DNA from 3 places in the Halanaerobium sp. genome. Region 1 is predicted to be linked to each of the others. Evidence: riboswitches for the same ligand, from Rfam matches in the RefSeq annotation. Region 1 holds a riboswitch; each other region holds the start of a gene.
What was found. Region 1 has a riboswitch for S-adenosylmethionine ahead of CI949_RS09415 (O-acetylhomoserine aminocarboxypropyltransferase/cysteine synthase family protein). Riboswitches for the same ligand answer to the same signal wherever they lie in the genome.
Positions count from the first base shown of each region.

Region 2: linked by a shared signal. The riboswitch ahead of CI949_RS04335 (methionine ABC transporter ATP-binding protein) and the one ahead of CI949_RS09415 (O-acetylhomoserine aminocarboxypropyltransferase/cysteine synthase family protein) in region 1 are both predicted to bind S-adenosylmethionine.
Region 3: linked by a shared signal. The riboswitch ahead of CI949_RS08910 (O-acetylhomoserine aminocarboxypropyltransferase/cysteine synthase family protein) and the one ahead of CI949_RS09415 (O-acetylhomoserine aminocarboxypropyltransferase/cysteine synthase family protein) in region 1 are both predicted to bind S-adenosylmethionine.

Region 1 is NZ_QBLR01000075.1:8,912-12,123, reverse strand. Features, by position in the region: gene metA (homoserine O-succinyltransferase) at 1-75, opposite strand, end outside; gene CI949_RS09415 (O-acetylhomoserine aminocarboxypropyltransferase/cysteine synthase family protein) at 96-1,373, opposite strand; SAM riboswitch class I at 1,538-1,642, opposite strand; gene nagZ (beta-N-acetylhexosaminidase) at 1,697-3,212, opposite strand, start outside.
Region 2 is NZ_QBLR01000022.1:19,347-22,558, reverse strand. Features, by position in the region: gene CI949_RS04340 (methionine ABC transporter permease) at 1-553, opposite strand, end outside; gene CI949_RS04335 (methionine ABC transporter ATP-binding protein) at 546-1,568, opposite strand; SAM riboswitch class I at 1,659-1,768, opposite strand; gene CI949_RS04330 (ATP-dependent helicase) at 1,892-3,212, opposite strand, start outside.
Region 3 is NZ_QBLR01000068.1:10,718-13,929, forward strand. Features, by position in the region: gene CI949_RS08905 (RNA polymerase sigma-54 factor) at 1-823, shown strand, start outside; SAM riboswitch class I at 939-1,042, shown strand; gene CI949_RS08910 (O-acetylhomoserine aminocarboxypropyltransferase/cysteine synthase family protein) at 1,197-2,474, shown strand; gene metA (homoserine O-succinyltransferase) at 2,490-3,212, shown strand, end outside.

The sequences.
Region 1 (3,212 bases):
TTCTTTCATGACAAATATATTTTCATTTTCTAGGGTTTCTACTGCTGGTAATTCGTCCTGTATTTTAATAGGCATCTCTTCTCACTCCTGGCTTCTTAATTTTGAGCTGCTGCTAAAGCCTGATCTAAATCTACTTTCAGATCTTCAATATCTTCAATTCCAATCGACAATCTAATCAATTCAGGTGAAATACCTGTTTTCTTTAGGTCTTCATCACTTAACTGCTGGTGAGTTGTACTTGCCGGATGGATAGCCAGTGATTTTGCATCTCCAACATTGGCCAAATGAAGAAATAAATCAAGCTGGTTAATAAATTTCACGGCTGCAGCTTTACCACCCTTAATCCCAAAGGCAATCATCCCACCATTTCCATTTTCCAGATATTTTTGAGCATTTTGATAAGAGTCATGGCTTTCCAAACCGGGATAACTTACCCAGTCTACTCTCTGATCAGCTTCTAGAAATTCCGCTGCTGACTGAGCATTTTCCGAATGTCTCTGCATTCTCAAACCTAGAGTTTCCAGACCGGTAATTGTTAAAAATGAATTAAAAGGACTTGGAGCACTACCTAAATCTCTTAAAAGCTGAACTCTGGCTTTAGTTATAAAAGCTGCTTCTTCAAACTCCTCCTGAAATTTAATCCCGTGATAACTTGGGTCAGGCTCTACAAGCCCGGGAAATCTACCAGTATTCCAGTCAAAATTACCGCTGTCAACAATTACACCACCAATAGAATTACCGTGGCCGGCTATATACTTAGTGGTCGAGTGAATTACAATATCTGCCCCATGTTTAAATGGATTACACAAATAGGGAGTAGCAAAAGTATTATCAACTATTAAGGGAATACCTGACTGATGAGCAATTTCTGCCATCCTCTCAAAATCGGGTACAGATAAAGCTGGATTACCAATTGTCTCGACATATAAGGCCTTTGTCTGCTCATTAATTTCCTCTTTAAAACTTTCTGGATCTTCAGAATCAACAAAACTGACATCTATCCCCATATTTTTAAAGGTATGTTTAAATAAATTATGAGTACCACCATAAATTGAGCTTCCACTTACAATATGGTCACCATTATTACAAATAGTTAAAAGTGCAATCACTTCCGCTGCCTGTCCTGAAGAAACAGCCAGAGCTCCTACTCCACCTTCAAGAGCAGCAATTCTCTTTTCCAGGACCGAATTGGTTGGATTCATAATTCTGGTATAAATATTGCCTGGTTTTTTTAAGGCAAATAAACCTGCTGCATGATCTGTGTCATCAAATAAATAGGATGTTGTCTGATAAATAGGAACTGCCGCTGATTTCTTATTCTCGCCCGCTTCATAACCTGCATGTAATGCTAAAGTGTCAAATTTTAAACTCATTTAATTTCCTCCTCTAATTTTCTCTTCTCAAATTAAAAACAATAAAACCAGATGATCAACCTACTGATTACTACTGCCTGTACTACTCATTTCAAAAACAAAATATCCTGCTCTTGAATCAAAAAATCCCACTTCCTAAAAGAAGGAGTGGGTAATTAATTAACTCCTTATCTTTCAGGAATCTTCCTGCTGGAATTAGCACCGGGCAGTAACTAACTGCTGGTTGCCGGGTTTCAAAGGGCCAGTCCCTCCACCTCTCTAGATAAGTTTTATTGTTTTTTATAACTTTAACATAGATAAGCAATTCTGTCAAGTAAAGATTCTTATAAATCAACACTGACCGGCAGTTTTCCTTTTGCTTTAATTTTCCCTAAGATAAAATCTGCAGCTGCTTTCTGACCGGCCGGACTGTAATCATAAGTTGTTATAAAAGCCTGAGTTTTATCAATTAGTTGATAATCATATGGATTACGAAGTGCAAGCACCAGAACATTATTATTTTCAGCCAATTTTTCTGCCAGTTCTGCCTGATATCTATTTGCTGTGGCATTATAGGTGCAGACAATTATTAAATCACTAGCTTCTATTCTCTGCTGATCATCAAAACTTAAAACAGCATTCTTCTGCAGTCGAATATGATCCAGATTTATAATTTCCTTGTTCAAATAGTTGGCAAATAGATTGTTTTTTTCACCTTCATTTTCTGCCAGAGAAACCCTTCCCATTTCAAAATCAATGATAGTCATTTTTTTTCCTTTAATATTTTTTAGAGGAAAGACATTCTCATTTTTTACTAAAGTTAATGATTTTTCTGCTAGTTTTTGTGCAATTTTTTTGTGATTTTTAAAATTAATTTGAGCTGGATCGGCTTTATCTACCTGATCCAGAATAATCCTTTTTGCCTTAAGGCTTAAAATCCTTTTGACAGAGGCATCAATTCTTTTTTCGCTAATCCGGCCAGATTTAACAGCTTCAATTACAGCCTCAATTGCATTTTTCTGCCGCTGATAACTGTGGGAAACCAAAACTGTATCACTACCTGCTTCAATTGTTTTGACTGCACCCTCAACTGTACCAAAAGTATTAACTATTGCCTTCATTTCCATGCAGTCTGTAATGATTAAACCTTCAAATTTAAGTTCATTTCTTAGTAAATCAGTCAAAACTGACTTTGAAAGCGTGGCCGGAATATCTTCTTCTTTTTCAATTGCTGGAAAATACACATGAGCTGTCATTATACTGTCTACTCCAGCCTGAATTGCTTTTTTAAAAGGATATAATTCTACCTGATCCAGTCTTGAGCGCGGATGCTTAATAATTGGCAGATCAAGATGAGAATCTGTATCTGTATCTCCATGTCCCGGAAAATGTTTGGCAGTAGCAATAACTCCCCCAGACTGCAGGCCTTTAATATAGGCTGCACCCAACTCTGCCACCAGCTTTGGATCTCCCCCAAATGAACGGACTCCAATTAATGGATTATCAGGATTATTGTTAATATCAAGTACTGGAGCCAGGTTTACATTTATCCCTAAATTTTTAAGCTCTGAAGCAGTAGATTCAGCTACTTCTGTAGTTAAATCTTGATCATTAGCTGCTCCCAGAGCCATATTGCCTGGAAAATGAGTTGCACCAGCTAATCTGGTCACAGTTCCACCTTCCTGATCTGCAGAAATAAAAAGTGGAATTTTAGACCCTGAACTCAAAGCAATCTGCTGCAGTTGATTTGATAGTTCTGCAGTCTGCTCGGGACTTTCTATATTTCTGCTGAAATAAATTACTCCCCCCACATGATAATTTTCTATCATATCTCTGACTTGACCATTAACTGTTGGAGTT
Region 2 (3,212 bases), on a different contig from region 1:
AGCGGATAGCGATATCGCCGAGACCACCCCCACCAACTGCTCCAGCCATGGCTGAATAACTTACCAGACTAATTGCTGTCAGAGTCAGGCCGAGAATAATCGCCGGCAGTGATTCTGGTAATAAAACTTTAAATACAATCTGTAAGGGGCTGGCTCCCATCGACTGAGCTGATTCGACAACTCCCTGATCAATTTCTAAAATCGCATTATCAGTGACTCTTCCCATAAATGGAATTGCTGCCAGAGAAAGTGGAACTACCGCTGCATTGGTGCCAATTGAAGTCCCAACTATCATTCTGGTAAAGGGAATAACTGCTACCATTAGAATAATAAAAGGAATCGATCGCCCAATATTAATTATTCCATCAAGAATAAAATTTAACGGTTTATTGGGTAAAATATGGCCCTGTCTGGTGATTGTAGTTAAAATACCAAGTGGAATTCCTCCTACTATCGCAAAAAATAATGACATTGCCACCATGTATAAAGTTTCTAAAGAACCGCTAATCATTAAATCATTGTAGCGGGCTAAATCTGTAATAAAATTAAACATTATCCAACACCTCAACTCTTAAATCCTGACTCTTTAGATAGGCAATACTTTCCTCAATATTGGTCAGCTGCCCTTCTAAATCAAGCACCAGAGTACCAAAAGGAACACCCTGAATTTCATCAATATTTCCATATAAAATATTTGCGTCAACTGAATAATGTTTTACCAGATCAGAAATATAGGGGTCATGTGTCTTTTCTCCCACAAAGGAAACTCTAATTAATTCTCCCGGTCTTTCTTTTCTAACATATTTAACTATGCGCTCCGGCAGATCAAAATCAATAACTGAACTGATAAACTTTTTGGTCAGCGCTTTCTGCGGCTTTGAAAAAATATCAATTATTGATCCTTCCTCAATAATTTCTCCAGCCTCTAAAACAGCAACTCGATCACAAATATCTTTAATTACTCCCATCTCATGGGTAATTAAAATAATTGTCAGGTTCATCTCATCTCTAATTCTGCCTAAAAGTTCAAGTACAGATTTAGTACTTTCCGGGTCAAGCGATGAGGTCGCTTCATCCGACAAAAGTAAATCAGGGTCATTTGCCAGAGCTCTGGCAATACCTACCCTCTGCTTCTGACCTCCAGAAAGCTGAGCTGGATAATGATCTGCCCGATCTTCCAGGCCGACCAGTTCAATTAATTCTTTTGCTTTTTGACGTCTTTTCTTTTTTCCCACTCCTGCAATTTCAAGTGGAAAAGCTACATTCCCCAGGACAGTTCTTGAAGAAAGAAGATTAAAGTGCTGAAAAATCATACCAATCTTCTGCCTGGCAGCTCTTAAATTCTGAGAGCTGAGTTCTGTCAGATCTGTACCATTAATATTTATAGTTCCAGAAGTAGGCTCTTCCAGTAAATTGAGCATTCTAATCAAAGTACTCTTCCCTGCACCACTGGGTCCAATCATTCCAAATATCTCACCATCAGCAACTTCCAGGTTGAGTCCATTGATTGCCTCAACTTTTCCCTGAGCTGCATGATAGTGCTTAGTTAAATTTTCAATTTTAATCAATACTAATCACCCTTTAAAAAATAATAAAACTGCTCCAAATATCAAGAGCAGTTAGAAATGAAAAAAATCCTCCTGAGAGGATTTGATTGCCTCTCATCTATCATTCCCTTCTGGAAATGCTGGAATTAGCACCTTACTAAAGACTTTAAGTAGGTTGCCGGGTATCAAAGGGCCAGTCCCTCCACCGCTCTTGATGATTTTTATTTTCTTTTTAAGTTATATAGTAGTTTATCACTCAATTTTAAATCTGTCAAGTACTTTGTTGGTACCAGGTACAAAACGGCCGTTTTGTACCTGGTTATAGTGAAATAAAGAACAATGCCCTATATAACTTCGACATTTTTTCGCATCTGAATCCCGGAACCGCCTTTTTTGCTTTCTACACTGGTAAAATCAAGCCGCTGCTCAGGCAATTCATATAAAAATCTGGAAGGAACAATCTGCTTGTACTGCCCCTGTTCTCCGGAAACTTTGCGATTTGAAAATGATATAAAGAGTAATTTTTCAGCTCTGGTCATTGCTACATAAAAGAGCCTCCGCTCTTCTTCTACAGCATAGGGATTTGAACCTGCTGCCTTTTCTTCCAGACTTTTTAGATGAGGAAAGACTTCTTCCTCTGCTCCAATAATAAAAACAACTGGAAATTCAAGTCCTTTGGCTGAATGAGCAGTCATTACTTTGACCTTTTCCTGAGTATCTTCGCTAATATCCTTATCTGAAATCAATTTGTTAATCAATAAATAATCATAAAGTCCTCGCCCGGGATTATTTTTTTGAAAATCTGCCATATCCTCTAAAAACATGTTCATATATTTTTTTCTCTCTTCTGGACTGTCAAGCTCTGCCAGTACATTTTGATCAAAATCTACCCGCTGATAAAGCTCAAGAGCCTTTTTATGCATTGCCAGCTTTTCATCCCGCAGATCATAAATGCTGTCAATAACCCGCCGCTGAAATTCAATAATATTAGCCGCCTTGTTATTTCCAATTCCCTTAACAAGAGTCGGACTCTCAAAAACATCAGTAATTTTCAGATTGTGCTCTCTGGCATATTTGTTAATTTCACTCAACAAAATTTCTCCAACCCCGTGAACCTCAATTCTAAAAAGCCGCTTTAAAGCCAGCCTGTCATTAGGATTAACCAGCAGTTTAAGATAATTGACAAAATAGCGAATTTCCTGGCGGTCAAAAAAGCTAACTCCTCCTACCAGCTGATGAGGGATTCTAAACTTTGGCAGCTGATTCTGCAGCTGCATCGATTGAAAATGGCTGCGGCACAAAATAGCAATATCACTTAATTTATAATTATAAAAATCAACAAGGTGATTAATCCGCTTACAGACATATTTTGCCTCAACAAGAGGACTTTCTGCTCGAGCTATAAAAATTGGAGCCCCATCGTCAGCTTCAGTCCAGGCTTCTTTAACCTTATTCTGACTGTTATTGTTTATCAGTTGATTGGAGGCTGAAATAATATTATTGGAGCTGCGGTAATTGCGCTCCAGCTTAACAATTTTAGCTTCTGGATAGTCATGCTCAAATTCTAAGATATTACTGATATCAGCACCCCGGAAGCCATAGATTCCCTGCCAGTCATCACCAACCACAAAAATATTATTTTGAGGTCTGGCCAGCAGAGAAACC
Region 3 (3,212 bases), on a different contig from region 1:
GCTTTTTGAGGTTCTCAGTGATGATGAAATTGAACTTGGGAAATTTATTGTAGGCAGTTTAAATGAGTCAGGTGAGCTAACCACAGATTTAGAAATGATTGCTGAAATTTTTGCTGCCGAAGGTTTTAATAAAGAAGAAATAGCAGAAGTTTATCAAAGAATTCAAAAATTAGATATAAACTATGACAGCAGTTTTGCTTCCTGTAAAGCTGAATATATTGATCCTGATTTAATTGTAAAAAAAGAAGATGGAAAATTTTATATCGAAGAAAAAAATACCGCTTATCCTACTGTTACTATCAGTTCTTACTATTATAATTTATTAAAAAATCAAGATGATGATATGATTAGTGATTATTTAAAGGAAAAATATCAGGCTGCTGTTTGGCTGATCAAAAGTATTGAACAGAGAAAGAATACAATTAGAAAAATTGCTCAAGCAATTTTAAAAAAGCAGATGGATTTTTTTGAAAATGGTTTAAAAAATTTAAAGGTTTTAACAATGGAAGAAGTTGCTGAAGAAATTGAAATGCACGAATCCACTGTCAGCCGAGCTACGACTGCTAAATATTTACAAACACCTCATGGAGTTTTTAGTTTGAAATTCTTTTTTAACAGTGGTATTGACGGTGTTTCATCAGTTAGTATCAAAGCAATGTTGAGTGAAGAAATTGAGGCTGAAGATAGCTCACATCCACTTAGTGACAGTAAATTAGCTGAAATATTTGCTAAAAAATATGAATTAGATATTTCTAGAAGAACTGTTGCAAAATACAGAAAATCTTTAGGTATTAAAAGTTCACGTCAGCGAAAAAAGAAATAAATTTTACAATTAAATAATGATTTTTTATTCTTAATTAGAGTTAAATTGTATAATTAAAGAAAATTATTTTCTTGACAGGATTACTAATCTATGTTAAAGTTATAAAAAACAATAAAACTTATCAAGAGTGGTGGAGGGATTGGCCCTTTGAAGCCCAGCAACCAGCAGTTAATTTTGCCCGGTGCTAATTCCAACAGAAAGATTTCTGAGAGATAAGGAGCAAGTAAATTACCCACTCCTATATTTACTTAGGAAGTGGGGTTTTTTATTTAGCAATGATTTTATTGTTTTTGAGCAGCTGTATTGGCAAAATTATTTATAATTATTAGTTAAATTAAATTTTGAGCAGCAAAAATTAGAGGAGGAAAATTTAATGAAATTAAAATTTGAAACTTTAGCACTACATGCAGGTTATGAGGCAGACAAAAACAGGAAATCAGCGGCAGTTCCTATTTATCAGACCACATCTTACTTATTTGACAGCACTGAACATGCAGCAGATTTATTTGCTTTAAAAGAAGAAGGAGATATTTATAGTAGAATTCAAAATCCAAGTAATACAGTGCTGGAAAAGAGAATTACAGAACTTGAGGGAGGAGTGGGAGCTTTAGCAGTATCTTCAGGCCAGGCAGCTGAAGTAATTGCACTACTAACTATCTGTAATAATGGAGACCACATAGTAAGCGGCAGCTCTATTTATGGTGGAACTCATAATTTATTTAAACATAGATTCAAAAATATGGGGATAGATGTTAGTTTTGTTGATTCTGAAGATCCTGAATCATTTAAAGCTGCAATTAATGAACGAACAAAAGCTCTCTACATTGAGACTATTGGTAATCCTTCTTTAGCTGTGCCAGATTTTGAAAGGTTGGCAGAAATAGCACATCAGGCAGGAATACCATTAATTGTTGACAATACTTTTGCTTCACCTTATATTTGTAATCCTTTTGAATTTGGGGCAGATATAGTTGTACACTCGACGACAAAGTACATTTCCGGGCATGGTAATTCGATTGGTGGAATTATAGTTGATAGTGGTAATTTTGACTGGGATACTGGTAGATTTCCCGAATTAATTGAACCTGATCCAAGTTATCATGGGGTTAAATTTCAAGAAGAATTTGGTAAAGCTGCCTTTATTACAAAGGCCAGAGTTCAGCTTCTAAGAGATTTAGGTAGTTCTCCCAGTCCGTTTAATTCGTTTTTAACCATCACCGGCCTGGAAACATTAGCTTTAAGAATGAAACAGCATTCCAAGAATGCTCAAGCAGTTGCTGAATTTTTAGAAGCGGATGAAAGAGTTGAATGGGTCAGTTATCCTGGCTTAGAAAGTCATAAATCACATCAGAATGCAAAAAAATATCTTAGCAATGGTTATGGAGGTATGGTTGCCTTTGGTATTAAAGGAGGTAAAAAGGCGGCTGAGAAATTTATTAATAAATTAGAACTTATTTTACATCTGGCTAATGTTGGTGATACTAAATCTTTAGCTATTCATCCGGCAAGTACAACCCATCAGCAGTTAAGTGAAGAAGACTTAATTAAGACGGGAATTTCGCCGGAATTAATCAGACTTTCAATTGGAATTGAAAATATTGATGATATTAAAAATGACTTAAATCAGGCATTAAAAACTGCTCAAGCATAGATTGGAGTGATAAAATTGCCAGTTAAAATTCAAAATGATTTACCAGCAGTAGAGACACTAGAAAATGAGAATATTTTTGTAATGAAAGAATCTAGAGCAACTCATCAGGATATAAGGTCTTTGAAGATTTTAATTTTGAATTTAATGCCTACTAAAATAAAGACTGAAACGCAAATTCTACGTTTGATTTCGAATACACCACTACAGGTAGATGTTGATCTGATGCATCCGGTAACTCATACTTCAAAAAATACAGCAGAAGAACATTTAATTAAGTTTTATAATACATTTGATGAGATTAAGGAAAATAAATATGATGGAATGATAATTACCGGAGCTCCAGTTGAAACTTTTGAATTTGAGGAAGTAGATTATTGGGAGGAACTGCAGCAAATTATGGATTGGAGCCTGCATCATGTTTACTCTACCTTCCATATTTGCTGGGGAAGTCAGGCAGCTCTATATCATCATTATGGTGTGGGAAAATATCCGCTATCAGAAAAAATGTTTGGGATTTTTGAGCATTATAAAAATAAAAAACATATAAAATTGATGAGGGGCTTTGATGATCTGTTTTATGTTCCTCATTCAAGGCATACTGAAATAAGAAAAGAAGATATAGAAGAAGTAGAAGCGTTAAATATTTTATCAGAGTCAAAAGAAGCGGGAATATATTTATTAGAAAGCAGAAATGGTAGACAAATATTTGCTACCGGTCATTCAGAATATGATCGAGAA